DNA from 2 places in the Marinomonas epiphytica genome. Region 2 is predicted to be linked to the other one. Evidence: predicted binding sites of a transcription regulator. Region 2 holds the regulator's gene; the other holds the start of a gene.

Region 1 (13,559 bases), on a different contig from region 2:
TTATATCGCCCTGCTGATGTTTATCATTTTTTACATCTTCGCTGCGGTGGGCTCTATTTTTTTTGAACGAGTTAATGAAACCCTTTGGGGGGATATTGCCGTTTCTATGCTGACCTTGTTCCGAGTCGCCACGTTTGAAGACTGGACCGATGTAATGTATGAAACCATGGAAGTTTACCCCATGAGCTGGGCATTTTACTTAGTGTTTATTTTCTTAACAGCCTTTGTGTTTCTAAACATGATGGTGGGTGTGGTACTGGATGTCATGACCCAAGAAACAGCGGCCAAAGAACACGATGTGCAAGAAAACAACCATGCTGAATTAATGGCGAGCCTTACTGCAATGCAGCAACAAATTCAGAGCTTGCAAGCCCAGCTAGATAAAAAAGAAGATAAGGACAGTTAAAAGATGAGAGAGCCCCTAGGCCAGAGTGACCTAGGGGTGTTTCCTTAAACGCTTACTTTGTCTAGGGCTTGGCTAATATCAGCGATGATGTCGTCGATATTTTCAATTCCCACTGAAATACGAATCAGGTCTTTGCTGACCCCTGCTTTACTCAATTCTTCTTCATTCAGCTGACGGTGAGTCGTGGAGGCTGGATGGCAAGCCAAGGATTTAGCATCGCCAATGTTCACCAAGCGTAAGATCATTTCTAGGGCATCGATAAATTGTGTGCCTGCAGCAAGCCCACCTTTAATGCCAAAACTCAATACGCCAGATGCTTTACCACTGGTAATACGCTCACTGAGTGCTTTGTATGGGCTTTCAGGTAAGGCGGCGTAGTTTACCCAGCTTACTTTTTCATGTTGCTGTAAGTAAGCAGCCAGCTTTTCTGCGTTCTGACAATGGCGTTCCATACGTAAGCCGAGCGTTTCTAACCCTTGCATAATCAAGAAGGCGCTATGAGGCGATAGGGCAGAACCTGTGTTGCGTAACGGCACCACACGGCAGCGGCCAATGTAAGCAGCTGCTCCTAATGCTTCGGTATAAACCACGTCATGGTAGGACGGGTCTGGCTCATTCAACATAGGGAAACGTTCTTTGTTCGCGACCCAATCGAACTTGCCAGAATCGACAATGATGCCACCCACAGTGGTGCCATGGCCGGCAATGTATTTGGTTAGTGAGTGCACCACGATATGAGCACCCAGTTCAATTGGGCGGCATAAAAAGGGAGTCGCCACTGTGTTATCTACAATTAATGGTAGACCGTGCTTTTCAGCAATGGCTGCCAAGGCTTCAATGTCGACAACATTACCTGCTGGGTTGCCAATAGACTCACAAAAGATAGCACGAGTGTTCTCGTCTATGGCTGCTTCAAAACCGGCAAAGTCATCCGCAGATACCATTCTGGCTTCTATACCGCGGCGAGGAAAGCTATGGGCAAATAGATTGTAAGTACCCCCATAAAGCTGACTGGTACTAATGAAATTTGAACCCACATCACAAATACATTCTAGGGCATAGGTAATTGCCGCCATGCCTGATGCGACACCTAACCCCGCAATACCCCCTTCCATAGCAGCAATGCGCTGCTCAAGCACATCTGTGGTGGGGTTCATGATACGAGTATAAATGTTGCCGGGTACTTTTAAGTCGAATAAATCTGCACCATGCTGTGTGTCATCAAACGTATAGGATGTTGTTTGATAAATAGGCACAGCAGCGGCTTTGGTGGTTTCTTCCGATTTGTATCCGTGATGTAACGCAAGAGATTCAAGTTTCATAATTCAGAGTCCAGTTCTTGTTAATGTTGTTATGGTAACGCTCATATTACAAAGCTTGGGGGCAAGTTTAAAATTATTCTTATTCAAGTTGTTAGAAGTGATTCTCTTCTGCCATTTTCACCACGCCCACCGTGAGAATGATATTAGCAAAGCGTCTTTGTTCCCCAGTTTGGATGATCAAGGTAGTAGCTGGGTCACGAATTTTGTCGTAGAAGTCCCAACGTTCTAATTCATTCCACTCAATGTCTGGCATGAGTGCTTGATAAGTTTGGTGAATTTCAGCATTGGCTTGGGCGGGTTTTTCCATCAAGGTAGCACTTTGTACCGGGCAAATTTCCAGTAGCCCTTCTAAAACGGTCACAGCATCAAGTAGGCCTGGGCGAAAATTAAGAAACACGGTCGTGGCATTGGGACCTTGCATAGCACCTGCCGCTAAATTGGCATCGGCAATGACGACCTGTGCATAATGGCCAGACTTGGCCAGCGCTTCTAAAATGCTAGGGTGTATAATTGGAGTGGTTAGCATGGGGATCTCGTTAATAGGTAAGAAGACTAAAAGCGAAATACCGCTTTTAGTCTTTAAAGGTTGGTTACATATTGAAAACGCCGCCGTTTATGTCTAGCGTTGCACCAGTAATGAAGCCATCGTATTCAGATGCTAAATAAGTGACCGCGCGAGCAACGTCGTCGGGTGTGCCTGCTCGTTGAATAGGGATGCTGGCAGTGGTTGCGTCGGCAGATTCTTTTGTTGTGTGAGTATTGTGGAATGACGTTCCTAAGATCAAGCCCGGAGCAACGGCATTAACACGTATTCCTTGCGCACCCAGTTCAGACGACAAAGCGCGTGTAAAAGTAAGAATAGCACCTTTACTGGTTGAATAAACCAATGAGCCAGGGTGACCCCCTTTACGGCCAGCTAAAGATGCTAAGTTAACGATACTACTGTTTTCGTTCTGAGCTAAAAATGGTGCTGCGGCACGGGTAACAAACATCATAGAAGTCATATTGATGTCCATGACTTTGTGCCAAAACTCGGCGTCCATTTCGTTCAAATGGCGGCGTGCTACTAATGAGCCTGCATTGTTAATGAGAATGTCTAGGCTGCCTAATTGCTCTACTGTGTCTTTCACCAGTTGTTCTGCTTGGTTCTCATCGGTAAGGTCGCCGCTTAGTGCAACCCCATTTTGACCTTTGCTTTGAGCGTATTTAACCAGTTCGTTGGCGGTGTCTGAGCTGGAAAAATAATGCACAGCGACATTAGCACCACTATCAACTAGGTGTTTAGTGATGGCCTCGCCAATTCCTTGCGCGCCAGCGGTAATGAGTATGTTTTTGCCTGCTAGTTTAGAATTCATTGTATCCCTCGTTATCTTTATTTTGATAATACAATATTATAAAAAATCCTTGTTATCCAGCTCAAACGCCTTTATGGGTTAAGTAGTCGAACACAAATCAGGCGTTGCTGAGCCGCATTTGAAATGGCTAATCCGGTAGCCCACTCATGATCAGCTTTAAGGTATAGGAGGTCATAATAATGGTAAGGGAACCATAAGAGAGCTCTATTGTTCATGGCCTTTTGCTAGGGAAAGGCAATTCGTGTAGTAGCTAATTCTTTGCACGAAACTGCCAGTGCTCGTTATTTCCCTTATTATTAACTAGCTCTATGATGGAGGGATGAATTTCAGAAGTGCTTGGGTCGTATAGCTGGCATGAAGATAAAGCTTGCTTTACAGATACCTTCTCACCTAAGTATTCCATTACGACTCTTGAACTACATGGCATTCTGTCGTCGTCTGATGAAACCCCCATTCGTAAACCATGCAGCATGCGAATGCGATTCTTAAATTCAGGGTATAAAATGGTTTGGGTTATCTCATTCATAGTTAGTGACTCATAATCCATCATAAAAATACGGTCTGATAAATAATGAGCAATGCCTAAATATTTGCAGTGGTATCTCTCATTCCCGCTTTTATCCGTTAATCGCTCAGTCCTTTGGTAGAGTATTTGGTGACCTTGTTTAGTAAAATTTACTAATGATTTTAAAATCTTGCCTGGGCTACTCATAGAGTAATAGTACTCATAGTAAAAGCCTACGTACTTCTCTAGCTCCTCACTGGACTTGTTATCTAGGTGAGCTAAATGCTGAGCAACTTGATTTGCAGGACTACTTTCCCTTGGCGGAGTGCCTTGTACTAATAGGCGAAAGTGGGCGTGTGGTAGTTGTAACTCATGCTCTGCCACATTAAAAAACTCACAGATCTTCCTTAAGGTATTGGCTGCAGGTCGATGTCGGCCATTCAAATAGCGGTTAAATTGTGATCGACTTATACCAAGACGCTCGCAGACTTCACTAATAGATTTATAGTAACTACATAAAAGTCGTAAATTTAACGCGATGTCTTGATTCATAGTCGGCCTTAAGAAAAATGTCTAATGTTAAGCATATCAAGGCAGGTCGCTTGAAACAAAGATGCAAATAGGCGTAAAAAGTGCGCCAATATGCGCCAGTTTGGCTTCAATTGGCAAATGTTTCTTCTTTTCTTCATTTGATTAACTAAAAAAACAGCTGAGGTTCTCAATTCCTGCTGTAACGCTTTTTATTAATGCAAGAACAGAAAGAGGAAAAAGTATGGAGTCAAAATCAGAGTTAAAGTTTTACGGTGGCCCTTGGCTGTCGTTTTTACCCATCATTAGTTTTGTCAGTGTGGCGATTTATGTGGCCACAGCGCTTGAGGAAGCCACGATACAAGGTATGTGGGTTGGCATATTAGCAGGCTTGTTATTGACCTTCTTGTTTGCCAAAGATAAGTCTTTATATGCCGAAACCATCATGAAGGGTATGGCCAGTAAAGTGGCCATTGCGCCTGTGGCAGCTTGGATCTTTGCTGGTATTTTTGCCACCGTTTTACGTTCTTCAGGTTTGGTCGATGGCGTGCTGTGGGCTGCGTATCACACAGGAGCGACAGGTACAGCGTTTGTCGTGGTGAGCTTTATTGCTAGTGCATTATTTGCAACAGCTGCAGGTACGGGGTTCGGAACAATTGCAGCAGGTATGGGCGTACTTTATCCAGCAGGCGTTTTACTCGGCGCAGACCCTTTGCTGATGGCAGGAGCGATTGTTGGGGGTGGTGCTTTTGGTGATAACTTAGCTCCTATTTCGGATACCACTATATCGTCGGCTGCCAGCCAAGGCACGGATATTGGCGGTGTGGTACGTTCTCGTCTCAAATACTCAGCGACTGCTGGGGTGGTTACTCTAGTATTACTTGTGATCTTTAGTCTTACTCGTTCTGGCGTTTCAGCGGATGTGCCTTATGAAGTGCTGGCTGAACATATGGATCCGAAAGGTCTGTTTATGTTGATCCCTGCCTTTGCGGCTATTTATGTCGCTATGCAAAAGGGCGATGTAATCTTTGCGACAACGGTCGGCATATTATTAGGCATGTTGGTGGCCGTGGTGACTGGCTTAAATACATTTGATGGCTTTTTATCGGTCGAAAACGGCGCCTTGATTAACGGCGTGGCGGGTTGGATGTCAGACTTATCTATTCTGGTATTACTGCTAGCGGGCGGCATTCGAATCATGCTGGATGGTGGTGGTAGCGACAAGCTTATTGAAGGCTTGAAAAGCTATGTTAAAACCCCGCGTGGTGCCGAGGCTTCTTCCGCTGGTTTATCCCTATTCCTATCGGCGGTGATGAGCATTAACGCACCAGCAATCCTTGCAGTCGGTTTGTCCTATGCCAAACCTGTGGGCGAGCGCTTTAAGCTGCACCCTTACCGTCGCGCCAATATTATCGACAGTATGGCTTGTACTTTAGTGTACTCACTACCTTGGTCCGCAGCCTTGTTGTTTGCGTCAGGTTTGTCTGCAAAAGCTGCGGAATCCTTCGCGGGTGTACCAGCGTTAAGCCCAATAGAAATGACACCTTGGATTCTATACGCCTGGGTCTTGTTGGTGGTGATGAGTGTATCCATTGTTACGGGCTGGGGTCGCAGCTTTGTGGATGATCAACAAGCGGCAGGGAAGTAGCAGTCAGTGATGAAGCAAGTAAATCGAGCAAAATTAGGCATTATCACAGGTTCTGGTCCTGAAGCGGGTGTGGATATGTGGCAAAAGATTCTTGCCGCGAATAAACATATGCTGCAAGGGGCCTTTCAGGGAGACTTAGATGCACCAAGGGTAAGTATTATCTCTGAGCCTCAGCTTGGCCTTTCCATGGAGCTAGAAAAGAACGATGCCATAGTTTGGCAAAATCTAGCAAGGGTGGCGCAACAACTGTCGCAAGAAGTGGATTACTACGCCATTGCCTGTAATACCCTTAACTATTATCAGCCACAACTTGAAGCCTTGGGGTTGGATGCAAAGCTAGTATCTTTCGGTGATGTTCTAAAGCATAAAATACTGGCGGAAGGTTATACTAAAGTCGCTTTATTAGGTTCTGATTCAGTGACCAATCTTGGTATTTGGTCACCCTATAGTCAACTTAAAGAAGTGGTAGAGGTAGAAGTACCTAAGGAAGACAGCGGTTTACACCAACTTATTTATGATGTGAAAACCTACGGCGGCGAACCGGCTGATATAGTGGCGCGTTTTTCTAAGTTGGTGAATGAACTTGATGCCGATGTGGTATTGCTGGCGTGTACTGAGTTACCACTTATTCCGATAAAAACTCAAAAGCAATTGATGGATGTGACGGAGCTGGTGGCTGAAGAAATGGTGGCGTTGTCCTTAGCATAGAACGCTTTTGATAAAGCCTATTTAGCTAGGTTAAGTATGAAAATGAAAAAGGGCGAAGCGAATACTACGCCCTTTTCTTGTGGATAAGGTTTGCGATTACAACCTTACGGTAACACCTTGAAACCAAGTTTAAGTAGGTAGGACATACCAACTAAACTGACAAAACCGAGCAGATACAAGAGCACAAACCATTGCCATGACTTTAGCGACTGGCATTTATTCCGCCATGTTTGGCGCCGAAAGATAGACGGCATGCTAATACCCCTCCTGATAGTCTTCTACTTTTCCTGAGAAAACACGATAGCCCCAAATGGTATAAGCACAAATCAGCGGGACGAAAATACACACGCCAGGTAATAGGAACAGCAAGCTTGAATCTGGCGAAGCGGCGTCCACAAAGGTTAATTGTCTAGGAATGAGGTAGGGAAATAACCCTACAACCAAGCCTGCAAACCCCAACAAGAAAAGAGCTGAAGCACACCAAAAAGGGCGACTTTCCTTGGCGTGATCATGGTGTGGTGTATGCGCATTTAGGTCTTTCCACACATAAATAGCGGCAATCACGGTGAGAGTAGGTAAAGGCGATAAAAATAGTAAGTTGTACCCACTGAACCAGCGTTCACGGATTTCTACTTCATTGATCACTGTCCATAAACTAACGGCAATCATTGCCAAAACGGTTAAGACCAAAAGGCGTTTACCCAAATGCGCCGCATGTTGTTGAATCCTTCCACGGCTCTTCATAAACAAGTAACACGCGGCCAGCAAGGCATACCCTGCCATTACGGCAAAGCCTGTTAAAATAGAAAAGGGTGTTAACCAGTGCAAGCTAGACACACTACTGGTGTCTAACGGTACACCTTGTACCAAAGAGCCTAGCAATAAGCCTTGGCAAAAGGCTGCAATGGCGGAGCCTGAGCTGAAGGCTAAATCCCAATAAGGTCGAGAGGTGTCGGATTTAAAGCGATACTCAAAAGCCACACCACGGAAAATTAAGGCAAACAGCATCAGCATAATGGGCAGGTAAAAAATAGAAAGAATATCACCATAGGCCGCTGGAAACGCCGCAAATAAGATGACGCCACCAAACACTAGCCAGGTTTCATTGCCATCCCAAACGTGTGAAATAGAGCGCATTAAATGGTCTCGTTCGCCATCCTGATTAAACCAGGGGTAGAGAATGCCAATGCCTAGATCAAAGCCGTCTAGTAGGACATACATAAAAATGGCGAAGCCTAAAACGAGGAAATAGAAAAAAGCCAAATCCATTATTGCTCTCCTTCTTTATTCTGTAGTGTCTTAACCCAAGCTAAGGCATACCCTGGAGCTTTCATACCAATTAATTGCTGCTCTAACGCTGCCATACTTGGGGGGCCTTTCTTGATCAACTTCCTCATGAAGTAAAGGTAAACACCAAACAGCAGGGTGTAAATCACCACGAAGGCGATTAAGGTAAATAACACGCGTTCTGCGGGTAGTGGTGACACTATTTCGGATGTGCGGACCAAATCGTAGACGATCCAAGGTTGCCTACCGATTTCCACAACATACCAACCCGCCAGCACCGCAATCACGCCTGCTGGTGTAAATAAGCTGACTAAAGCGAGGAAAGGTTTGTTTTCAAACAAGCGGTCTTTGCGGCGTAATAGTAAAGCCAATACCGCAATGCCAAGCATGCCAAAGCCAATGCCTACCATGATACGAAATGACCAAAACACCAAAGGCACATTTGGTCTGTCTTCAGGTGGAACCGCTTTTAAGCCTTGTACTTCACCATCCCAAGAGTGCGTGAGAATCAAGCTACCAAGGTTGGGAATGCCCACTTCGTAGTCGTTGGATTCGGCTTCCATGTTGGGCATGGCAAATAACAGCAATGGCACATTGGCTTCTTTTTCCGGCCAAATGCCTTCCATAGCTGCAAGTTTAGTGGGTTGATGTTCTTGCACGTTCAAACCGTGCATGTCGCCAACCCAAGCTTGTAAAGGAGTAAGTACTAAAGCGAACCACATGCACATGGATAAGCCTTTCTTAGCGAACGGTATATGCTGTTTTTTCAACAGGTAATATGCACAAATACCTGCCACAACGAAGGTTGCCGTGATAAACGCCGCCATTAACATGTGGGTAAATCGATAGGGCATGGAAGGGTTGAAAATGATCGCCATCCAGCTTTCTACTTCAAACTTGCCATCGACGATTTTGTAGCCCGCGGGTGTTTGCATCCAAGAATTTGCCACTATGATCCAAAAAGCGGAAATCCAAGTGCCGACCATGACCACAATGGTCGAAAAGAAATGCAGTTTACGACCAACGCGTTGCCAACCAAACAGCATAACACCAAGAAAACCTGCTTCCATAAAGAAGGCGGTGAGCACTTCGTATGCCATGAGAGGCCCTAGAATCGCCCCAGTCATTTCAGAGAATTTAGAAAAATTGGTGCCAAATTCATAAGACAAGACAATGCCAGACACCACGCCCATGCCGAAGGTGATGGCAAAAGGCTTGATCCAAAACTTGGCCAATTGAAGGTAGTACGGATTGTGTGTTTTCAGCCACAAGCCTTCCCAGATTGCAATTAAGGTCGCAAGACCAATCGTGATGCTGGGAAAGATGATGTGGAAACTCACCGTAAAGGCGAATTGAATACGAGACAAAATAGCGACGTCGAGATCCATAACCATTCCTAGTAAAAGTTGAACGTTAAAAAGACAATTGATGGTTATTCGTCGTTCTTGATGGCGATGGTGCGCATCTGTTGAAACGCCAAAGGAAAAACTGCCAAGCCCACAATACTAAAAAGCGCGATGGCTTCCGTGAGAAAAAAACTCATGTTCATAATGTCTGCCCCATTAAGAAGTGAAAGGATGATATAGGTCAATGTATTAATAAGGTTTATAGCAAACGAGAGGCCAGTTTATTGATGCTTTTATCTTGTTGATTTTTAAAGAATAAAATTTACCTTTGCGTATATTGTAAAAGAAGTTTACGATTCTGACTTATTTTTGGTGTAAACGAGGTTTACAGTTTGACCCTTTCATTGATGTTTGAAATTGCCATGTTAGTGTCCAGTGTCTGCGGCATATTGGTCGCGGTTTGGCTTTTATGGCGAGCGAAAAAGCAAGGTGATTTACAAGCCTTAGCAGGCTTTGCCATCATGATGGCGATTTGGTGCTTTGGTCACGTTGCCTTGTTTCAAGGTTTTGAAAACCTTGGCATACACATTATTCTTGCCAACCCCCTCATGCCGACCTTCTTCCTGCATTTCGCCATTGTGTTTGTGAACACTGGAGCCGCAAAAGAAGCCATGCTCGACCGACTTCATAAGGCGTTACCTTGGTTTTACGCCATCAGTTCTGCTGTTGTGTTGCATAGCTGGTGGATTGGCGCGGGCGATGCTATAGGTGCATTCGACGCACGTTCTTTTTTCGTTTTTACCGATGCAGGTGCAGGGAATCTTGCGTATACCGTTTTGGTAGGGGTCTTGGCTCACGGGGTTTTACTCTTTGGCTGGTATCGCCATTCGGGCAATAAAAAGCGTTCTATCCTAGCCATGTTTGGGGTGGGCGCTTGGGGCTTGTTGCTAGCCACCAGCTTTGTGTTTCCATCCTTTGGGATGAGTTGGTTTCCTTATCCTATGTTGCTGTTGCCAAGCTATTTGTTACTGCTGGTTTATGGCGTGGTGCGTTATCAAATTCTATCGGTGAATGCGTTTGCGAATCGGGCTTTGCTGTGGCTCGCCATGATGCTGGTGGTTTTGTGTCTGATTGCCGTCATCAGTGTGGTGTCTGGGCGGCTGGGCTTGCAAGCCCTAGCAGACGTTCCAAGCTGGCAATTGTGGCTTTACTCTTTGCTTCTTTTAGTGACGACTGCTGTGATTTACCAGCCTTTGAATCGGTTAATTTCTCGTTTGATTTACCCAGGCGCCATGTTGAATGAGCAAGTGTTGGAAAACTGGTCAAGCCGTTTAAAAGAAGCCCAAGATTGGCCTGCTCTTATTTCTATTGGTGAAGGTCTGTTGTCGGAACAAATTCGTCGCACGGTTCAGATTAAAATGCCGTTTAGTCGCCAAACAACAAAAAGTGATTTGGCTATCACACTGGCACAAGATCAAAACGGTTGGCGTTTTACCTTGATCGGTTGGGAAGACGCCAGCCCGGGAATGCGTTTAACCGCGGAAGTGTTTGCTTCACTTTATGCGAACAACTGTGGCTTGCTGGATCGGTCTCTTGCCTTGGCTGCCGCAGAACGTAAACGACTGGATGAACAGCATCTTGTAGAGCTGGGTGGTCTGTCTGCCGCTATGGCTCATGAATTACGTAATCCGCTTAACATTATTGCTATGGCGGCTCATGAAGCGCCGGAAGAAACACGCCGTTATATTCAAACTCAATTGCAAAGGGCTGATCGCTTGGTCAGTGATATGTTGGTGTACTCCGGCAACTTAATATTGCAACCAAATCTAACGCCCTTGGCCGCTTTGGTGAACAGTGTGTTAGCGCAATCGCAACTAGGTGATACTCAGGTACAGGTCGATATTAAGCCCGAGCTAGAGCTAGAAGTGGATTACCAACGTGTACAACAGGTGTTTATTAACCTGATTGATAACGCAATGTCATTCCTTAGAAATCAAGAGGCAAGTCAGCTTAGTATTTGCGCTCAACAACAAGCTGGGCAGTGTGTGATTCAGGTGCAGAATAATGGCCCAGCGATTGATGATTCATTAGACAGTGAGACCATATTTCAGCCCTTTGTGAGCAAGCGTGCTGGCGGTAGCGGTTTGGGCTTGGCGATTGTGCGCCGAATCATTGATGCTCATGGTGGGCGTATTTATCACCGTACCGATACGGATTGGCCGGTGACCTTTGAAATTGTTTTACCGAATCAACAAACACAAGAGCATAAGCAGGTACAGCAGCATGCAGAATAAAATTTTACTGGTGGATGACGAACCTGCGTTCCGAGAATTGGCTGGACGTTGGTTGGCAAAGCAGGATTACCATGTCAAAGCGGCTGGGAGTTTAGAAGAGGCTCGTGAGGTGATTAGGCACTTTGATGCGGATTTAGTCTTGCTGGATTTATCCATGCCACCGCATTTTGACCCTCAAGTGACGCTAAATGCGATCCCTGAATTTGAAGGGCGTCCAGTCATTATTATTACAGGTAATGCTGAGCGAGAATTGGCCTTGAAAGCCATTGAGTTAGGTGCATGGGATTTCATTGCAAAACCGGTTGATCCAGATCTACTGGCTGTTGTGGTGCGCCGTGCCATTACCAAGACCACCCTAGAACGAGAACTCTCACAACTCAAAAACTCCACACAACAACCCCAAGGCGCAGGGTCTTATATTGGGCACTCCGCAAGTTCACAAAAAATTCGTGCTTTGATTGAGCGCATTGCACCGACCGATGTGCGTGTTTTGGTCACGGGACCATCAGGAACAGGGAAAGAGGTGATTTCACGTACCCTGCACGACTTGAGCCACAGAGCCAGCAAGGCGTTTATCTCGGTTCACTGTGGGGCGATTCCCGCGGACTTATTGGAAAGTGAACTCTTTGGCTACGTAAAAGGCGCCTTTACTGGCGCGGAAAAAGACAAAATAGGCTTGTTGAGCCTTGCGGATGGCGGCACCTTATTCCTTGATGAAATTGGCGAGATGCCCTTGCCTATGCAGGTAAAACTACTTCGAGTATTACAAGAAGGCACCTTTTTTCCTGTGGGCGGGCGAGAGCAAAAACACATCGACATTCGGGTTGTTTCTGCCACCAATGCAGATTTACTAGCTAAAGTAGAAGAGGGCAGTTTTCGGGAAGATCTGTATTACCGAATCAAAGGCGTGAACATTGAAACCCAAGCCTTATCAGAACGCTTGGAAGACATTCCAGTATTGCTGCAAGCCTTTCTTATGAAAATACAAGCACAACAATCTAAAACGCTTGAGCTGACGCCAGAAGTCACTCAATGGTTTCGAGAGCAAACATGGCTTGGCAATGTACGAGAACTGAAAAACACCCTAGAAAGTGCTGCCTCTATTTGCCCTACAGGGCGCATTACTCTGGAAGACATTCAGCTGCTTTACCCTAATGATAAAGCGTTCAGCAAAGCTCAACCGATTAACGGTTTACCCATAAACGACGCAACACTTGATGAGCAAGTACGAGATTTAGAAATACGACTCATACAAAACGCCTTAGAAACTCACCAAGGAAACCGCACCCAAGCCGCCAAACAACTCGGTATTTCACGGCAAGGGTTGATCAAGAAAATAGAAAGATATGGGTTGTGATTAAGTTTGGGTTGCTAGAAAGGCGCGTTTGATTTGGTGGGCTAGAAAGGAACATAGCACGTTCGCTCCACGCGCAAGCGCGAAAAGTCGCTGAACTGTGCTTTGTTCCTGTCTAGTCAAGTGTTTGTTTTTAAAGGCACATACTTAAATGTTATCTGAATTGCCATCGATCCAATCTAAAGCAGAAGCTAGTTCGACGTAGTCTTGGTATTGGAAAGGTGTAATATCAGTGTATTTTTCCATATCGTATAGGTGTTTAAAATAGTTAATGGCAATATCAGAATCGGAGGATAAGTCTTCTAGAGACTCCATGAAATTATGGAAAGATTGTTTTATAGGTGAGCGGTCTTCGAATTGTAGATCTAAAAAGCTAACAGGCTCATTCATGTCGAAATGTGATGAGAATATCTCTGTCAAGTATGATGTAAATGACGTTTGAAAGACTTTGTTGTCAAAATAGTAAAGTGATCCCCCGAATTGCTTAAAGTTTATTTCAACTAAGATATTAGACTGATATTTATCGAATCGCTTGTTTAGATATGTCGTTAATTTTTCTTCGACCTTTTCTTCAAATGATTCAGAAACGATTCTCAAAAACTGCTCACTATCTTCTTCGTAAAAACATAATAAGGTCGTTAGCATCAAAATATCGATTTTAGAGTTTTTAGGCATGTTGGATAGCGTGGCGATAACTCGATCTGCTATTTGGATGGCCGTTCTTGGTGGCATTTTAAACGCATCTAAAATCACAGAAATATTTCGCAAAGTTGCTTTGCCATCAGGGTTGGGCGGCAGAATATTTA
Region 2 (16,637 bases):
TTGCCAGACATAGTGTGTCTACTCTTCTATTAATGCATTTAATTGTTCTTTGGTTAAAACGAACACCCCATTTCCGCCCGCTTCTAATTCTACCCACATAAATTCAACCTGAGGGTATGCAGCTTGTAATGCTACTTCACTGTTGCCTACTTCATAAACCACAATGCCATTGTCAGTTAAGTGGTGTGCAGCTTGTGTTAAAAAGCGGCGAGTAAAATCTAATCCATCAAAGCCAGAGGTTAATGCCAATTGAGGCTCGTTATGGAACTCTGCAGGGGCTTCTTGATAGTCTGCTTGGTCAACATAAGGAGGGTTGCAGATAATTAGATCGTATTTTTTCTCGGTTAAGTTTGCAAACATGTCAGACTCGATGCAATCTACTCGATCCGCCAGCTGGTGATACTCTACATTTTGCTGTGCTACGTCCAGTGCGGCCGTGCTTATGTCTGTAAGATCTACTTGAGCATCTTCAAACATTAATGCAGTAGCAATCCCGATACAACCACTGCCTGTACACATATCAAGAATATGAGCTGGGTAGTGATTGAGCCAAGGAGAGAACTCACTGTCGATTAAAGCCATAATGGGGCTACGAGGTATCAAGGTGTCTTGAGTTACTTTGAATTTAAGTCCCATGAACCAAGCCTCACCTAATAAATAAGGTAAAGGTTGGCGCTCTTTGATGCGCCGCTCAACTAATTTTAATAACTGTTTCTTTTCATTATGCGTCAGCCGGCAATCTAACATATCCCGGTCGAAATCCAGAGGTAACTTTAAACCTCCTAACACGAGGTGTATGGCTTCATCCCAAGGGTTATCAGTGCCATGGCCGTAGAAAAGTTCAGCTTGGTTGAAACGCGAATAAGTCCAGCGAAGGAAATCTTTAATGGATATTAAATCCTTAATTGCGGTTTGCGAGCGGCTCATATTAACTCATGTCTCTCAAAGGTTTGCGCATTATACCCATTATTGTTCTGATCCTCTATTGCTACGCTTGAGATCCAGCAATTGATTCTGTATATCATTCAGTTTGTCATTAAAAGCCTCATTATCGGACTTCTTAACTTGCTCTAATTTTTCTTCTAACGTGCTAATGAGTCGTTTTTTTTCACTTAATTCAGATTGCTGCGATTGAATTTTGTGGTCTTGCTTTGCGAGGTCAAATTGATACTGACTGTTTGACAGATTCAACTTTTTAATTTGCTCATCCGCTTGTTCAAGTTGACGGGATAAAACACGATTTTGATTTAATGCATCATTAGCTTTCTGTTCGGCTTGTTGATGCTCAAGAGTACGTTGTTTGAGCTGTTGTTCTGCGATGAGATGTTTCTCTTGGAGATACTCATAACTTTCTTGAAGTTCACATAAGGCACTCGCCAATGAAAGCTGACCTGTATGGGTAGCTTGTTGCTTAAGGAGTTGTGTTTGCTCAAGATCACGTTCCTTCTCTTCTAAAAGTGTCCCAATCAGTTTCGTCACTTCTCGATTAAAGCGCTCTATAGAAGGTGTTAATAAGCCTTCAAGCTCAGCAAGTTCGTGTTGCTGTTGGAGCTTATATTCTTCCTCCCATTCTGCAATGGCATTCATGAAGGTGGTGTTGGAACATTTACGACCATCCAATTCTACAAAGTAGTTAGCTAATCTAGGAATATTGGGGAAGGTGTTTTTTTCTAATAACTCCCAACAAGCTTGATGTATCTCTTCTTTTGAAATATTAGCTTTACGCGCCATTGAAAATTCCAAATGTAATTTAAATAAATAAAGTATCTTAATTATTTTATTGTTACTTAATCGCTAGTGCAAACTCTGCTTGAGCAAAAAGCTGTCCATTAACTCAACGCCCAACTCTTTAGCAAAAGAACGCCAAGATTCTTCATAAGGTTGGTAAACAACAGTGTTTGTTGTATTAAAGCGCTCTTGCAATAGCTTATTAGTATTGGAAATACCATCAATCAAACCGTTTGATACAGCGGCATTGCCTGTAAACACGAGGCCAGAGAACACATCTTCGTCGATCGTTAATCTGTCGCCCCTTCCTGACTTCACAGCCGCAATAAATTGCTGATGCGTCTCATCTAAAACACTCTGCCATTTTTCTTTTGCTTCATCCGTTAAGGCACTAAAAGGGTCTAAAAAAGCCTTATTGCGCCCAGCGGTGAATATTCGTCGCTCAACTCCGGCTTTATCAAGCAAGCCTGTAAAATCAAACCCTGCAGACACAACACCGATAGAACCGACCAAACTGGCCTGATTGGCGTAAATTTCGTCTGCTGCAGAGGCAATGTAGTAACCACCAGAAGCTGCCATGTCTTCGACTATCACGATGACAGGTATAGTTGGGAACATTGCCCTTTTTTCTGAAATGGCATCATAAAGAATGCCAGAATGTACAGGGCTACCCCCTGGACTGTTAAGCTGAATCAACACGCCTTGGGTGTACGGATTGTTGTAAGCCTCGTTAATGATTTGCACATACTCCGTTGAGTCTATATCTTGCTCAGAACCAATGACTCCTCGCATAGGAATCACCGCAACAGAAGGTGTCGCATCAACAAACTCATCAAGGTCTTGGGCAAGGAAACCACCAATCAAAGCGGCAACTATGATGACCATTAAAGACAGTCTAAAGAAAATCTTCCAGCGCCGTGCACGACGTTTTTCGACAATACTATCCTTGAGCGTATCTTCCAGTAATTGCCACAGCTTTGACTGATCCGCCTCAGGTGTTGCTAGCATCTCTTTTGAAGTTTGTTCGTTTGCTGTTTTGTCTGCTTGTAATTGATCTTCTTGCTCTGTCCAACTCATTACCGGATCCTACTGATAGGGAAAAAGATTTAAAAGGCAGTTTCCCTTTAATCTGCTTAAGTAAAATGGCTTAAAAGTGTAACATAGAGGCAAATTATTAATAAGGAACTAGCATGACAAAGAGTATACAACTCAATGAATTAACCCTAGATCAAAGTGCTGAGCTAACTCGTATTGTAAGCCAAGACGATGTGCAGCTCTTTGCTCAGGTCACAGGTGATTGCAACCCTGTACACCTAGACGAAGACTACGCTGCCAACACTAGTTTTGAAAAACCTATCGCCCATGGCATGCTTACCGCCGGTTTTATTTCTGCCGTCATAGGCACTAAATTACCTGGGCCTGGCTGTATCTATCTTGATCAAAGTTTAAAATTCAGGGCACCCGTTTATATTGGTCAGGAAGTGACAACACGAGTGACTGTTTCTGATATTAACGAGCGCCGCCGTAGAGTCACCCTAAAAACCGTTTGTGAATGTGAAGGCAAAATCGTAGTAACGGGTGAAGCAACCATCATGATCCCTGGTTAGACCAATATCATTAGATGCATAGTTTGTAACATTCTGGATTTAGCGTGCAAATGTTAAGCATATGGAAAATAGGTCTAGGCTTTTCTTATGGATGAGCCTATATTATTGAGTATGTTTAAAAGATAGAGACAAAGGGGGCAACATGAGATTAAGTGCGTTATTGCTTGTTCTATTGATAAGCGCCCTTTCATCCAGCCTCCAAGCAACAAGCTTTGATAAGATTGATCAGCCAAACTGGCTGGACAATGCCGCACCTCAACTCCTACTCGAGCTTCCCTCTACAGATGTTGAAGGTGACGAACCTTCATTAATTCCCATAGATTACTCATCCAGTAGCATTCTAAAGACTGCTAATGCAGCATTATACTGGCCTTACTTTAAGCCAAGTAATACCTCAAATACCCAACAAGCTAGAGCTCCACCAATCGTTTTCAGTTAATTCGTTGTTATTAATTTCAATTGATATTAAAGGATTTTCTTATGAAAACGCTAACTTATGTTTCTACTAAAAATACTAATGAACTGACTTTTCCTGTACTTGTTGAAAATACTGATTTATACAGCTCTGCTTTATCGGTCTTTACCGATTTTAAAACCGTTGCTCCTAGGCTCATTGAGTCCAATACCCGTGCAGAAGAATTAGTTCGTTTAATGCGAAAAGAGCACGTTCGAATGAAGGTAGTGGTGGATGCCAATAATCGCTTTGAAGGCATCATCAGTCTGAAAGATTTAAGCGATGAGGCTTTTGTGAAGAAAGTAGCGCAAGGTGTTGCAAGAGCAGACATTTTAGTTGCTGACTTAATGCGCAATAAAGAGGATCTACTGGCGCTCTCTTACACCTCTTTGCGTAAATCCGATATTGAATCATTACTTTTTAGTCAAAAAAATAATCAATTTCAACATCTGCTTATCATTGATGAAGATAGCAAACAAATTTGCGGCTTAATCTCATCTAACGACATTGCGAGAAGATTAAAAATCGACATTAATGTTGGCTCATCAAGTTTTGCTGCCGTTTATAAAAAGGTGAATGAAGGCTATATCACACGAGACAGACAAAAGGTCGCTTAATTGAGTTCAATCTAGAAAAGAGGCTGATCAAGCCTCTTTTTTTTGAATCCAATAACAGTAAACCCCATCCGCTTCTTCTTGCTGAACCAATGAATGCCCTAAAAAGTTACAAAACTTGGCGATATCTCTCGTGGTAGAGGGGTCAGTTGCCAGAACCTTGAGCACTTCTCCAGGAGCCAATTCCCGTATCTTCACATGCAACATCATCACAGGTTCAGGGCAGTAAAGCCCTTTTGCATCTAAAATTTCGTTATGATTCATTTTACTCAACTTATTTAAAGGTTTTCTTGACCCATTCGTGAACAGTAATTGCCAGTTCAGACATGGTTTCTTCTATGCTTTTATTGTGCTTTTTAAGGCGCTTGAAATCGTGGTCAGCCCCATCAACCCATACCACTTCTACATTTTTAGGAAGGCTTTGAGAATTTACCCAATCGAAGTTCCCCATTGTGTCTCTGGTTCCCTGAATTATTAAACAAGGGCATTCCATGTTTTCAAGAAATGATAATCGGTGCTTTTCCTGTTTGCCAGCTGGGTAAAATGGAAAACCGAAGCAAATAACACCTTTCACACTAGAGAGATGGGTAAGCTGTGTCGCCACCCTTCCCCCCATAGACTTGCCTGCTAGAATGTAGTTCTCGTCATCTTCCTTGATTAGATTGCTTTGCCACTCTTCAACCAAGCTGTCGAATTTATTAGGAGGACGCTTTTTACCGGTCAGCTCCTGCTCTTTCATGTAATCAAAAGTATAAGGCACAACCTCAAAAGAGTGATCTCGTAAGGCGGTTGTTAACAGCCGCAAGCTTTCGCTAAGGTGGCCAACGCCTGCACCATGTGAGAGTTTAACTAGATTTGCCATGAGCGAGAGATACCAAGTAAAGATTAAAAAAATCTATTCTAACATGACTGTTCAAGTCTTTTCTTAAGACTTAAAGCCAGTTTTTGCGGTATTGAGCAAAATTTCTAGAGAGATAACGGATTTTAGTAAATTATTGTTTTGTAAGACAAAATACATAAAAGCAAAAGTCTTTAAGCATATTGATAGCCCTGTCTAGGTGTAATATTGTACACTAGCTTATCATTAGTATCGCTAATAATAGGCTATCGATTTAGCCATTTAATCCGCACAAGTTTAACGGAGAAATGCAATGTCATTTGCAGGTTCGTCAAAGCCTCACAATCACCTTCATTCTCAATGTCAAAATTGCAGTTTGAGCTCTTTATGCCTCCCTATTGCTCTTGCTGGAGAAGACATTAGCCTGCTTGAAGAGATTATAGAACGTAAAAAATCGCTAAAAAAAGGCGAAATACTCTTTCAACAAGGTGAATCCTTTGAGTCTATTTACGCCGTTCGCACAGGCACGATCAAAACCTTTAAACTGACCGATGCGGGTGAAGAGCAAATAACAGGATTTTACTGTCCCAGTGAGCTAGTTGGCCTGAGTGGCATTGATAAGGATATTTATCCTGTTTCTGCTAAGGCGCTAGAAAGCACTGCGGTGTGCGAGATTCCATTTGATCGTTTAGAAAGCTTATCTTCCAGTATACCTTCATTAAAACGCCAAATATTTAAACTCATGAGTCGTAAGATTTGTGATGACCAATTAATGATGGTCCTTTTAGGTAAAAAAAATGCAGAAGAAAAAGTTGCTTCTTTTTTACTGAACCTATCTAATCGTTTTGAACAAAGAGGCTATTCTGCCACTTCTTTTCGCTTATCTATGTCTCGAAATGAAATAGGCAACTACCTTGGTTTAGCGGTTGAAACCGTCAGCCGCGTTATCACTCGTTTTCACAAACAAGGCTTAATTAAGGTCGAAGGTAAAGAGATTGCCATTATTGAATTGGCAAAAATCCAAAAACTCGTGGGTATCACAGACGAATGTGCTAAAATGCCGTAAAAATGACACTTATTAAAGGCACTATTACACTATGATCTACGATGATTTCTATATTAAGTCATTAATCAAAACCGTTGAAGACTGGCCAAAAGATGGTATCAGCTTTAGAGATATAACCCCAATCTTTAGTGATCCAAAAGGCATGAGAATGGTGGTTGATGCCTATATACACAGATACATAGACGCGGATATTACCCATATTGCATGCATCGACGCCCGTGGTTTTCTAGTTGCAGCAGTATTAGCCTATGAGCTGCAAAAACCTCTTATTCTGATTCGCAAAAAAGGTAAGTTACCAGGTAAAACAATTTCTGAATCTTACCAATTAGAATACGGTGAAGCAGAATTAGAAATTCAAGAAGGCGCCGTTAGCGAAGGTGCAAATATTTTACTATTTGATGACCTCATTGCGACTGGTGGTACATTATTTGCAGCGATAAGCTTGTTAACTGGCCAAGGTGCAAACATTAAAGAAGTGGCTGCAATCATTGATTTACCCGACCTTGATGGTAGTGAAAAACTACGTGCAGCTAATATTCCTGTGTTTAGCTTATGCGCGTATGAAGGCGAATAAATACATCCCTTTGTATAAAAAAAGGTGGCTAAATTAGCCACCTTTTTTTATGTCTCATTTAGGAATTAAAAATCGACACTAGCACCAACAGAAAGCCCTGTATTCAGTTCTTTATGACCACCATCATCAAAGACAATAACTGTTTTACCGTAGCGAATAAAAGCACGTGCATTACGCATCGTCATGTACTCACCGCGCAACTCATAAGTGTAAGTGTGATGTAGATTGGTGATAGACAAAATTTCAGGGGAGTAATACGCTGAGCCATATATGCTCAAACGGTTTGCTTGAGGTAGCGTATAACGATACCAACCACCTAAACCAAGAGCTAAAGCAAGATCGTTGTCATCATCTTCCGTATTTGTATCAATAACATAAAAGCGTGTGCCGATACCTGCTTGTAAAGGACCACTGCCCCCTTCTGAGTCTTCAACGCCTAAACCAACATAAAAGGTACTTGCATCAGCATCTTCATCATAGGTACCGCCAGCGCTAGCAGTAAAGCTTCCTAAATTAATATTGGCATTACCATTGATACGATCGTTTGTCATATTAATGCTGGCATTAGACGCATAGGTAAAAGACGCTCCTAAAACACCAACACCCAAAACAAGGGCTTTATATAAATTTGCCATTTCCTTCATCCTATAATGAAATAATATTTAATTTGTTAAAAGCCTCGTCAGACTGAGTAAGGCTTTTAAAATCGAACAATTCTGTATCAGCTAAGTGAGATGGTACAACATTTTTCAAGGCTGTGAACATGGTATCCGTACGACCCGGATAGTCTTTTTCCCATTGCTGTAACATATCTTTTGCAACCTGGCGTTGTAAGTTTTCTTGAGAGCCACATAGGTTGCATGGAATGATTGGGTAGCCCTTTGCGATTGCGAAAGCTTCTATATCGGATTCTTTACAGAAAGCCAAAGGGCGGATAACAACGTGCTTACCATCATCACTTAGTAGCTTGGGAGGCATGGATTTTAGTTTGCCACCAAAAAACATATTCAAAAAGAAGGTCTCGAGTATGTCGTCTCTATGATGGCCTAAGGCGATTTTAGTTGCCCCAATTTCTTCAGCAAAACCATATAGCGAGCCACGTCTTAAGCGAGAGCATAAACCACAAGTGGTTTTACCTTCAGGTACTACCTCTTTAACAATGCTATAAGTGTCACGTTCTAAAATATGGTAATCAACACCAATACTTTCGAGGTACTCAGGCAGTACATGCTCAGGGAAGCCTGGTTGTTTTTGATCTAGATTAACCGCCACAATAGTGAAGTCAATCGGCGCACTTGCTTGAAGGTTTCGTAAAATATCTAGCATGGTATATGAATCTTTACCGCCAGATAAACATACCATGACTTTATCGCCATCCTCTATCATATTGAATTCGGAGATAGCTTGCCCTGTTAAACGACGAAGGCGTTTCTGTAACTTGTTAAGCTCAAGTTTGGCTTTAGGTTGTGTTGAAAGATCCATTAAATTTCTTACGCGAGTTAAATTAAATGCGACTATTTTACTATAAGCAGGAGCACATCGCATTAAAAATGCAGGCCGAGCCATTAAAGAAGCTGTAAATTCGAATCTTGCTCCTAGCTTTCTTACTATTTCATTTGATATAGCTAACCGTGTTAGGTTTAAGCGCTTCTGTTCTGACTCTCGGTAAGTTGAACCAGGGGCTGTTTGCACTTTTTACAGATGTACTGACGTCCCTGAAGGGCGTAATTATGACGCCTTTTTGTGAATAGATGAGTTTGGCAGCCACACTGATAGGTGAAGCTTTGCTTAGGTGGCGGCACATCGAAATCATGAGTTCTAGCTGGCGTTAAATCAAACACCTTCTTCATTACCGCGCGCCATTCTTGACCGTGAGGGGAAACTCCTGAGCCATATATTTGATAAACAATAATATGAGCGACTTCATGGGGAACCACTTCCGCCAAAAATTTTTCTGGACTTTGCTGAAACATAAAAAGATTGAAACGCACTTGGTTTGTATGCAGATAAGCCGTGCCAGCAGCCCGCCCTCTTTGTTTTAAACTAACTGTAGGACGACGAAAACGCCCTTTGAAAAAATCATCGGCTTGATCAAAACAACTGGCCACCTTTGTTTCAATCAGCCTAGTAACTTCTTCTAAAGGAATCTGTAATGGTTCAGCGCGATTCATTATTTGTCACCGCCCTAACTATGATGGATTCCAACTGTGTCCAGAATGGAGCAATGGCTGACTGAGCCAAACCCGTTAAGCGACTTAAAGAGGCAATGCTATTGGGCTTATGCTGAAATATATTTTTTAACTGTTTATCGCTCATAACTAACTCTGGGTTATCTTGCTTCCACCCCATTAGTTGGTGCCATATAAGCGCATCATTATCAATTTGTGACTCTTCTAAATAAGGGTAAAAACCATCCTGCGAAAGTAGCACTTGGTCTTTACCTTGTAGTAAAAGACGAGATTTATCGTTTAAGAAGAAAATGGTCTTAGGTTCCATTTGGACCTCAAGGTATTGAAAGGCGATGAGGTACCTTGCTATCGATTTCCATTGGACCTGTGTAAGCTCTCTTCCTTTATTAAATAAACTGAGTTTCTGGCCCTGAATTGCTTTTACGGCTTTTGTGTCTTTACCAAGAAGAACCTGAATAAGTGCGGAGATGGGCGCTAAACCTTTGGTGTAGTAAATCAAGGAAAGCAACTTTTGTGAAGCAACAGTTGCATTATATTCTGAGCTTTTCGTTAAACAGCGGTCACATTCCCCGCATTCAGCAATACTTTCATTGAAGTGCTCCAAAAGGTTTTTCTTGCGGCAACCTCTACTTTCAATAATTTGCAAAAATTCATACAGTGCTTTGGTTTCAGTATGGGATTTGTAACTCTGGCGCTGATGAAACTGAATGAGTTTTAATACGTCTTGCAGGCCATAGAGAAGCAGGCTTTGAGCTTTTGTCTTGCCACGACCTGCTCGCCCAACTTCTTGCCAATAGGACTCAGGACTGCTTGGTAAATCTAGATGAACCACAAAGTGAACATGTTTTATATCCAAACCCATTCCATAAGCAGTGGTAGCGAACATGATTCGGCCCGTCTGCGTTTCAAACTCACGATGAGATTGAGCGCGCTCACTTTCTGTCATGCCAGCATGATAGCAACAAGAGTGGAACCCTAGTTCTTCCAACCAGACAGCCATTTGTTCTGTTTTTGCCCGAGAGCGACAATAAACAATGCCACTTTGACCTGGAACGTCATAATGTAAAAAGTGCAATAACTGTTGTTTGGCTTTGTGTTTTTGCGCGACTTTTAACCTAATGTTTTCTCTATTAAAGCCATCACTGATCGTCACACTGCTTTCAATCGACAAAGATTCCTTAATGCTGGTAATCGCTTGTTTACCAACAGTGCCTGTCAAGGCGATAACCGGCACCTTAGGAAAGCGCTCTTTTAACTTGCCCAACTGCTGGTATTCGGGCCGAAAGTGACCTCCCCACTGCACAATACAATGAGCTTCATCAATGGCAAACAAGGAAACATCGATGCTCTCTAATACCCCAATGGTCGAAGCCTGAATCAGTTTCTCAGGGGATAGGTATAAAAGTTTGATATGCTGATTACGTATTGATTGAATTAAGTCAGCTTGCTCGCCAGGGTTTAAGTTACCATGGATAAAGGCAGCAGCAATGCTCCGTTTATTCAACTTGGCAACTTGCTGTTCCATGAGGGCAATAAGAGGGCTGACAACGATTGTTACTCCTGCACTCATTAACCCTATGGCTTGATACACCAAAGATTTGCCCCCGCCAGTTGGAGCAATCAAAAGTACATCTTGTTTTGCCATTAGGGCATCTAGAGCTTCTTGCTGAAACGGCCTAAACTGCTCATACCCTAGTTTATCGAGACAATACTGCAAATCATTCATATGAGAATTATCCCTTAACCCAGTCCATAGTGCATCGATTTTTAGCGGTTTTTTGGATAGAATAATGACAAAAATTAATTAAGGATATGCAACACATGGCACACCAACCACTTGATGATCTTGAACTTGATACTTTGGAAACTTTCTTAGACTCTGATCAGGTGCATGAAGAGTGTCAAAACTTTGTGATGGCCCACGGTTTTTTAACCGCACTCGCCATTTGCCCTTTCTCTCTTGACCAACAGAAATGGCTGCCAGTTATTTTTGAAGAGACACCTAATTTTACCTCTGAAAAAGAACAGTTAAAAATCACCCAGTTAATTTCTCGCCTGTTTGTAGACATTCAAAAAGAGCTAGAGTCAGAAGATGAGTTTGTGATCCCTTGTGAACTTGAAATGGGGGATGGTGAAGAGCTATCTGAGTTACAAGAGTGGGCCAGTGGTTTCATGGAAGGCGTTTTCTTAACAGAAACAGCTTGGTTTGAAAGCGATAAAGAAGAAGTTGTCGCAGAATTACTGCTCCCTATTATGGTGGCTTCTGATTTATTCGATGACGAAGAAGTCGTTCAGATACGTGACAGTGAAAAACTTACTCAATCCTGCATCAACCAAATTCCAGAAGTGGTGACTGATCTATTTTTGGTCTTGAGGACTGAACCCGAGAAAAAGCCGGCTAATAAACGACCTACGAACAAACACAAAAACAACAAAAAGAAAGGCGCAAAACGTAAATAAAGCCAAATTCAATCTATTCCTCAATGTGCACTAGGAAGCGCGCATTGAGAATACAGTAATGTCATCCTTGCGCTCGGTATCCTTCGAGTAAGCTAATAATGCAGACTCAAGCTTTTCCTGCCCCTCACTAAGTAAGCCATCACCAAAAGATTGCTGCAGTAGTTTTTCGGTTTGTTCGCTACCTAGCATGACTTCATGTTTGTTGAGTAACTCCACGACCCCATCAGATAAAATGGTTAATGTGTCACCAGACTCTAAAGTGGCAACACCTAACTCAGAATCAAATTCGTCATCACTTAACACCCCTAAAGGCATATGTTGTGATGACAAGGCTTCTAATTCCCCTGAGGATCGAAGAATGTACGCATTAGGCATCCCCCCCCCCCAATAATGCACTTGGTTAGAAGCGTCAACATGTATAAGGAAAGCAGCGCAAAACATGTAATCTGGAAGGACGCTGGCTAGGGTACGGTTAAGCTTGCTAGCGATACCGCGCACTTCAATATGTTCATTCACTGCATCGAAAAACGTTTGCGCAACAGGTAATGCGCCAATGGAAGCGGATAAACCGTGCCCCGTAAAATCACCAATGAAGATTAAACGTCCACCATCAGCTCGGGTTTTGGTAAGCGCTAAATCACCGTTAAAACTAGCAGCTGAAATGCGTGTGATGGCGATATTATCGTCTTGCTCTTCATTGCTGTTTAAAATGTGATCCAACACTTGATGAGCCATATCTAACTCACGCTCATTACGGGTTTGATAAAAAGTCAGAATTTTATTCTTCTGATACATTTCTTGAATGAGGTTGACGTGCTGAATATGTGTTTTTAAACGAATATTGAACAGTACTTCATTAAAAGGCTTGGAAATAAAATCATCTGCTCCAGCCTGGAAACAGGCATTCATAACCGAATCAGAAGCATGGGAAGTTAGGAACATCATAGGGACATATAAGTCCCCAGCTAATGACTTAAGCGCCTTAACTAAATCTAAACCGCTGCCTCCTTGAATTAGGAAGTCTAAGCAAACAATGTCTGGCTGCCAACCTAAAAAACTTTCAATAGCATCTTGATAGTTAGAGACTGTATGAACATCTAAGTTAGCATTTCGCGCGCACATAGCGACAATTTCTCGATATACCGGTTCGCTGTCGACACACAATAACTTCATTCGTAGTCCTTACTTAAGAGATGGTAAAGAGTTTGTCGAATCGAGAGATCATTAAAATATCCTTAATGAAACTGTTCGGACCCCGTAGCTCAATATGACAATCTTCACCAACCGCCTTTTTCATACTAAGTAACATACCTAAGGCAGCACTGTCTAAATACTCTACTTCGCTCATATCTACTAAATAGTATTTATGTTCAGGAATGTATTGGCTATAAGCCGTTCGAAAATCATTGAACAATGAGAAGTCAAAACTTCCTAACACCATTAATTCAACACAATCATTATTAACTGAAACTGAAACACTCATAAGCTATCGTAGGCTGACCTACTCCCCTCCATGGCATTTTGGCGAATTCGGCGCCATAAACTGATTGTCTTGCCATTCTGCCACTGTGTATAAATGCATTGCAAGTGCATGTATTAAAGTCATTTCCTCTTTTAATGCGCCATACACCTTTTGGTGACGCTGAACTTTTCGAAGAGCATCGAATTCATCCGTAACTAACACTAACTTAAAATGTGACTCACTGCCTGGAGGTACGTTATGCATATGACTCTCGTTTGTGAGAATCATATGCTGTACTTGAAAGTTCGCTTGTAAAGAAGCTTCAATTTTGTTTTGTATAATCATTTAAATCTCTACTTAAGTGCTTTTAGCGGTGTCGTCTTGGCGACCACTTAATAAGCTTTGGCCTTTCTCTTTAGGGTATGCAACATCTATCGACACCGCACCACCTTCACGCCAAACACTGATAATAGTATCCATATTTGCCGCCATCACAGCACGTTTGTCATCTGGTGCAGCCGCTATGACCTGAAGCCCTATATCTTTCATAAAGCCCATACAAGTGGATGTTTTAACCATATCTATCTTGTTAAATGCTTCATCAAACATGGCCAATGAGAAACCACCAACGATATCGCCATCCATTGTTTCATGAAGACGGTAGGTGGTTGAAAGTGCAGCAGCAATTGCCAAATAGAATGGAATCTGGTGCTCACCACCCGAACCGGTTTGAATACGCTGGCTTAGGGTCGTTTTCTTATTACCTTGAGTATCTAATATGTCTACTTCAAAGTTATAGAATTTACGATAATCCGCCAAGTCTTGTTGTTTTTCATCATCGCTAATCAATTCCTGTATGGCATTGATCGCACGCAGATGATCTTCATCACCAGACAATTCTGGATCAAACAATCCACCAACATTGGCTTGATCTTGAGCGCTAAACTTTTCAACCAGCTCTAAAATATCTTTCATATCACCGTTAGGGTAATATTTAAACTGATAGATTTCTTGGTTAAAGGGTCTACGTTTCAAGCTATGGTTTAGCTCGCGAATGATATGAGCCACCTGGTCCAGTGAGTCTTTCAACTTCGACACATAGTCAGAACGGAACGTCTCTTCCGCCTCTTTACGAGCAATTTCAGCACGTTTGGCGTATTTAGCGAGTTCGGTGTCTCCTAATACGTCAATCTGATAAGACACATAGTGTTCAAATTCCTCGAACTTAGACTCCAGATAATCTAATTGAACATCATCATCCAAGCTTGCTTGATGATATTTGGCATAGTGGTCAGCAACTTCTTTACGAACCTTTTGATCAAAACTTCGCGCTTTATCATTTGCTTTATCCGAGCGACTAATGGCTTCTTTATAAATTGCAGCGCCATTAACCATGCTGGCTTCTAATAAGGCATACCGTTCACTTGCATACTCAGCATCGTATTTAGGGTTAGAGGTAAGCTTATTTCGCTCTTCATCTAAGGCGGACAGAGCAGCACTCAACTGATTCTTTTGGGTGTTCAAAGAGCCAAATTGTTCGGCTATTTGCTGTCTTTCTCGGTCCAGTTTCTTTTGTTCCAGCTCAACAGTACCGATGCGCTCTTTTAGGCTATCTATACGTTCTTGCAACTCAGTATCATCGTGTTGTTGCAACTGAGCAATTTCTGACTCTACATGTTCAAGCTCTTGGTTCAGCCGAGTTAATGTGTGGCCTGCATTGGTGAGCATTTGGGCATCAAATTGGTTATTGGCCATGACTTTAGCCAATAAATTGTCAGCTTGCTCAAGGCGCTGGTCTGATTTTAGGTGCGCCATTAACTCATCAGTCAATTTGCTTAACTTGGTTTCCCTTGATTGGCGCATACCTTCTGTATTGATGCCCACCATCATATGTGGAGAGAAACGAATCGTAGAAATGGTGCCAGACAGCTTCAACATTCCGTCGGCCGTCATGGCGCTGTCTTCTCTTAATAATTCACGTTCAGTTTCCACCGGCTTAATGCCACCAAGGCGACGGTTCAAATAAGCTTGGGCATGGTCATTAGAACAGCGTATGAACTTCAGCGCTGAACGGTGATCACCACGGTTTAGCCAAAGACGCGTTTGAGTGGTATCCACCACACGACACCCCATTAATTGGCGACGGTGAGCCCTAAAAATTCGAATGGCTTCTTCGGCATCTTCCGGCTCTACAATTAATGCTTCGCGCTGTGCGCCAAGGTAACCTTCAATGGCATCTTGCCATTTTCTATCCGTCACTTCAGCTAGTTGGCATAAAGGAGTCGCGTCAATGTCTGCTTGTTTGAGCAAACTTACTAAGCGCTTCGTGTTTTGAGATAGCGGGCTAACTCCGCCTTTCAGGGAGGAGACGTCTTGCTCTAACTGTTTGCATTCATCTTTCAGATTCAAGATATTGCGGTTAAGTTCAGAGCGCTGACGGAATACCGTAGACTTTTCCTCATCCAAAATATCGTTGAGCTCGCTCAATTTTGCTGTTAGAGGCTTAATGCTGCCAACTATCTCTCCTTCTTCTGAGATAATACCGGCAAAGTCAGCAAACTCTTCCACCAGCTTATTAACTCGATCAGATAAAACTTCTTGATAGCCGCTTAAGGTAGCCATCAAGCTGATTAACTGGCGAACCTGCTTGACCCCTTTTTGATCTTGCTGGCCTTGCAACAGCAACAGTTTTTTATTCTGCTCAAGTTGTTGCAATTTAAGCCCCACATCTGAATGCTCATATTGTTGCTCTAAGCGTAAAAGCTGGCCTTGAAGCTGTTTGAGTAGACTGGCTTGGGTGGTTAACTCTTCATCAATTTCTTCTTCACGTTCTTTGTGAAGCTCGTATTGATCTTGAATGTCATCTTGCTTAGAACCAAGCTCGTCAAAACGAGCTTCTGTAGCAATCCATTGATAATTAATGGCGGTTTGTTCTTGTTGATGTTTCTTTTCACAGTCCTGCTGAATAAGCTTCAAGTCATCTATACGCTTTGCCACTTCTTGCGTTTTTGCTTCAAGCTGGCGGTATTCGTTTAGAGACTTTTGATAAGCACCCACCTGAAGTGGCGCTTCCGCTAGAACAAAGTCTTGAACAAAACGAGTTGGCGAGGCAATTGGCACAAACTTCAATGCGTTTTTGAAGTTTTTAAGGAAGCCATCCAGGGTAATCAGCTGCTCAGAGCTTGGGCTTAACTCTTCTAGGTAACGGTTAATGTACTGAGTAGCCGAAGCACTGCCAGATTTAATGTAAGGGTTTAAACATAAGCGTTTAAGGCTTTCACGTACTTCTAACCACGGTTTGGCTTGATAACTTTTACCTTCTAGGGCGTCGATAAAATCGTTTTTCACTACACCATAGTCAGGCAATACAAAACGGCCCAAAATATCTTCTTCTGGCGATGCTAGAGACGCGCTTAAACACAAACCAACGGTAGATTCTTTACCGGTTATGCTGTCTTCAAACACCAACCCCAGATAGCAGACCGCATCTTGACGAGGCTCAGTACCAAAGACTTTAGCGTTGGCCTGCCCAGAGTCAATCATACCCAATATATAGGAGCGGATACTGCGGCCACTGGCTTTACCGTCATTGGCACTGGCGTTGTAATTTAGATGACGTTTACTGGCACCTGTCAACACAGTTTG

What was found. The regulator FNR, encoded in region 2, switches genes on or off when oxygen is low (the NO sensors DNR and NnrR bind a similar motif). The targets are predictions, from matches to a motif close to TTGATNTANATCAA.
Region 1: ACYVGZ_RS02025 (cytochrome ubiquinol oxidase subunit I) is a predicted target of FNR. The motif match lies at 9,337-9,350, and genes of this name have one in related genera.

What each region holds. Positions count from the first base shown of each region.
Region 1 covers NZ_BAAGVX010000004.1:13,944-27,502, reverse strand. The annotation lists gene ACYVGZ_RS02065 (ion transporter) at 1-406, shown strand, start outside; gene ACYVGZ_RS02060 (O-acetylhomoserine aminocarboxypropyltransferase/cysteine synthase family protein) at 451-1,728, opposite strand; gene ACYVGZ_RS02055 (RbsD/FucU family protein) at 1,820-2,254, opposite strand; gene ACYVGZ_RS02050 (SDR family NAD(P)-dependent oxidoreductase) at 2,319-3,083, opposite strand; gene ACYVGZ_RS02045 (helix-turn-helix domain-containing protein) at 3,334-4,140, opposite strand; gene ACYVGZ_RS02040 (Na+/H+ antiporter NhaC family protein) at 4,361-5,764, shown strand; gene ACYVGZ_RS02035 (aspartate/glutamate racemase family protein) at 5,774-6,472, shown strand; gene cydB (cytochrome d ubiquinol oxidase subunit II) at 6,728-7,741, opposite strand; gene ACYVGZ_RS02025 (cytochrome ubiquinol oxidase subunit I) at 7,741-9,147, opposite strand; gene ACYVGZ_RS02020 (ATP-binding protein) at 9,498-11,399, shown strand; gene ACYVGZ_RS02015 (sigma-54-dependent transcriptional regulator) at 11,389-12,756, shown strand; gene ACYVGZ_RS02010 (KAP family P-loop NTPase fold protein) at 12,901-13,559, opposite strand, start outside.
Region 2 covers NZ_BAAGVX010000002.1:109,347-125,983, forward strand. The annotation lists gene aroC (chorismate synthase) at 1-11, opposite strand, end outside; gene prmB (50S ribosomal protein L3 N(5)-glutamine methyltransferase) at 19-927, opposite strand; gene ACYVGZ_RS00975 (hypothetical protein) at 967-1,731, opposite strand; gene ACYVGZ_RS00980 (S49 family peptidase) at 1,795-2,805, opposite strand; gene ACYVGZ_RS00985 (MaoC family dehydratase) at 2,919-3,335, shown strand; gene ACYVGZ_RS00990 (hypothetical protein) at 3,478-3,774, shown strand; gene ACYVGZ_RS00995 (CBS domain-containing protein) at 3,816-4,406, shown strand; gene tusA (sulfurtransferase TusA) at 4,434-4,667, opposite strand; gene ACYVGZ_RS01005 (alpha/beta family hydrolase) at 4,678-5,265, opposite strand; gene fnr (fumarate/nitrate reduction transcriptional regulator Fnr) at 5,555-6,307, shown strand; gene ACYVGZ_RS01015 (adenine phosphoribosyltransferase) at 6,339-6,881, shown strand; gene ACYVGZ_RS01020 (YfaZ family outer membrane protein) at 6,947-7,516, opposite strand; gene ttcA (tRNA 2-thiocytidine(32) synthetase TtcA) at 7,527-8,363, opposite strand; gene ACYVGZ_RS01030 (SprT family zinc-dependent metalloprotease) at 8,522-9,052, opposite strand; gene ACYVGZ_RS01035 (RecQ family ATP-dependent DNA helicase) at 9,039-10,796, opposite strand; gene ACYVGZ_RS01040 (UPF0149 family protein) at 10,892-11,530, shown strand; gene ACYVGZ_RS01045 (SpoIIE family protein phosphatase) at 11,561-12,703, opposite strand; gene ACYVGZ_RS01050 (STAS domain-containing protein) at 12,717-13,013, opposite strand; gene ACYVGZ_RS01055 (BolA family protein) at 13,032-13,337, opposite strand; gene ACYVGZ_RS01060 (SbcC/MukB-like Walker B domain-containing protein) at 13,350-16,637, opposite strand, start outside.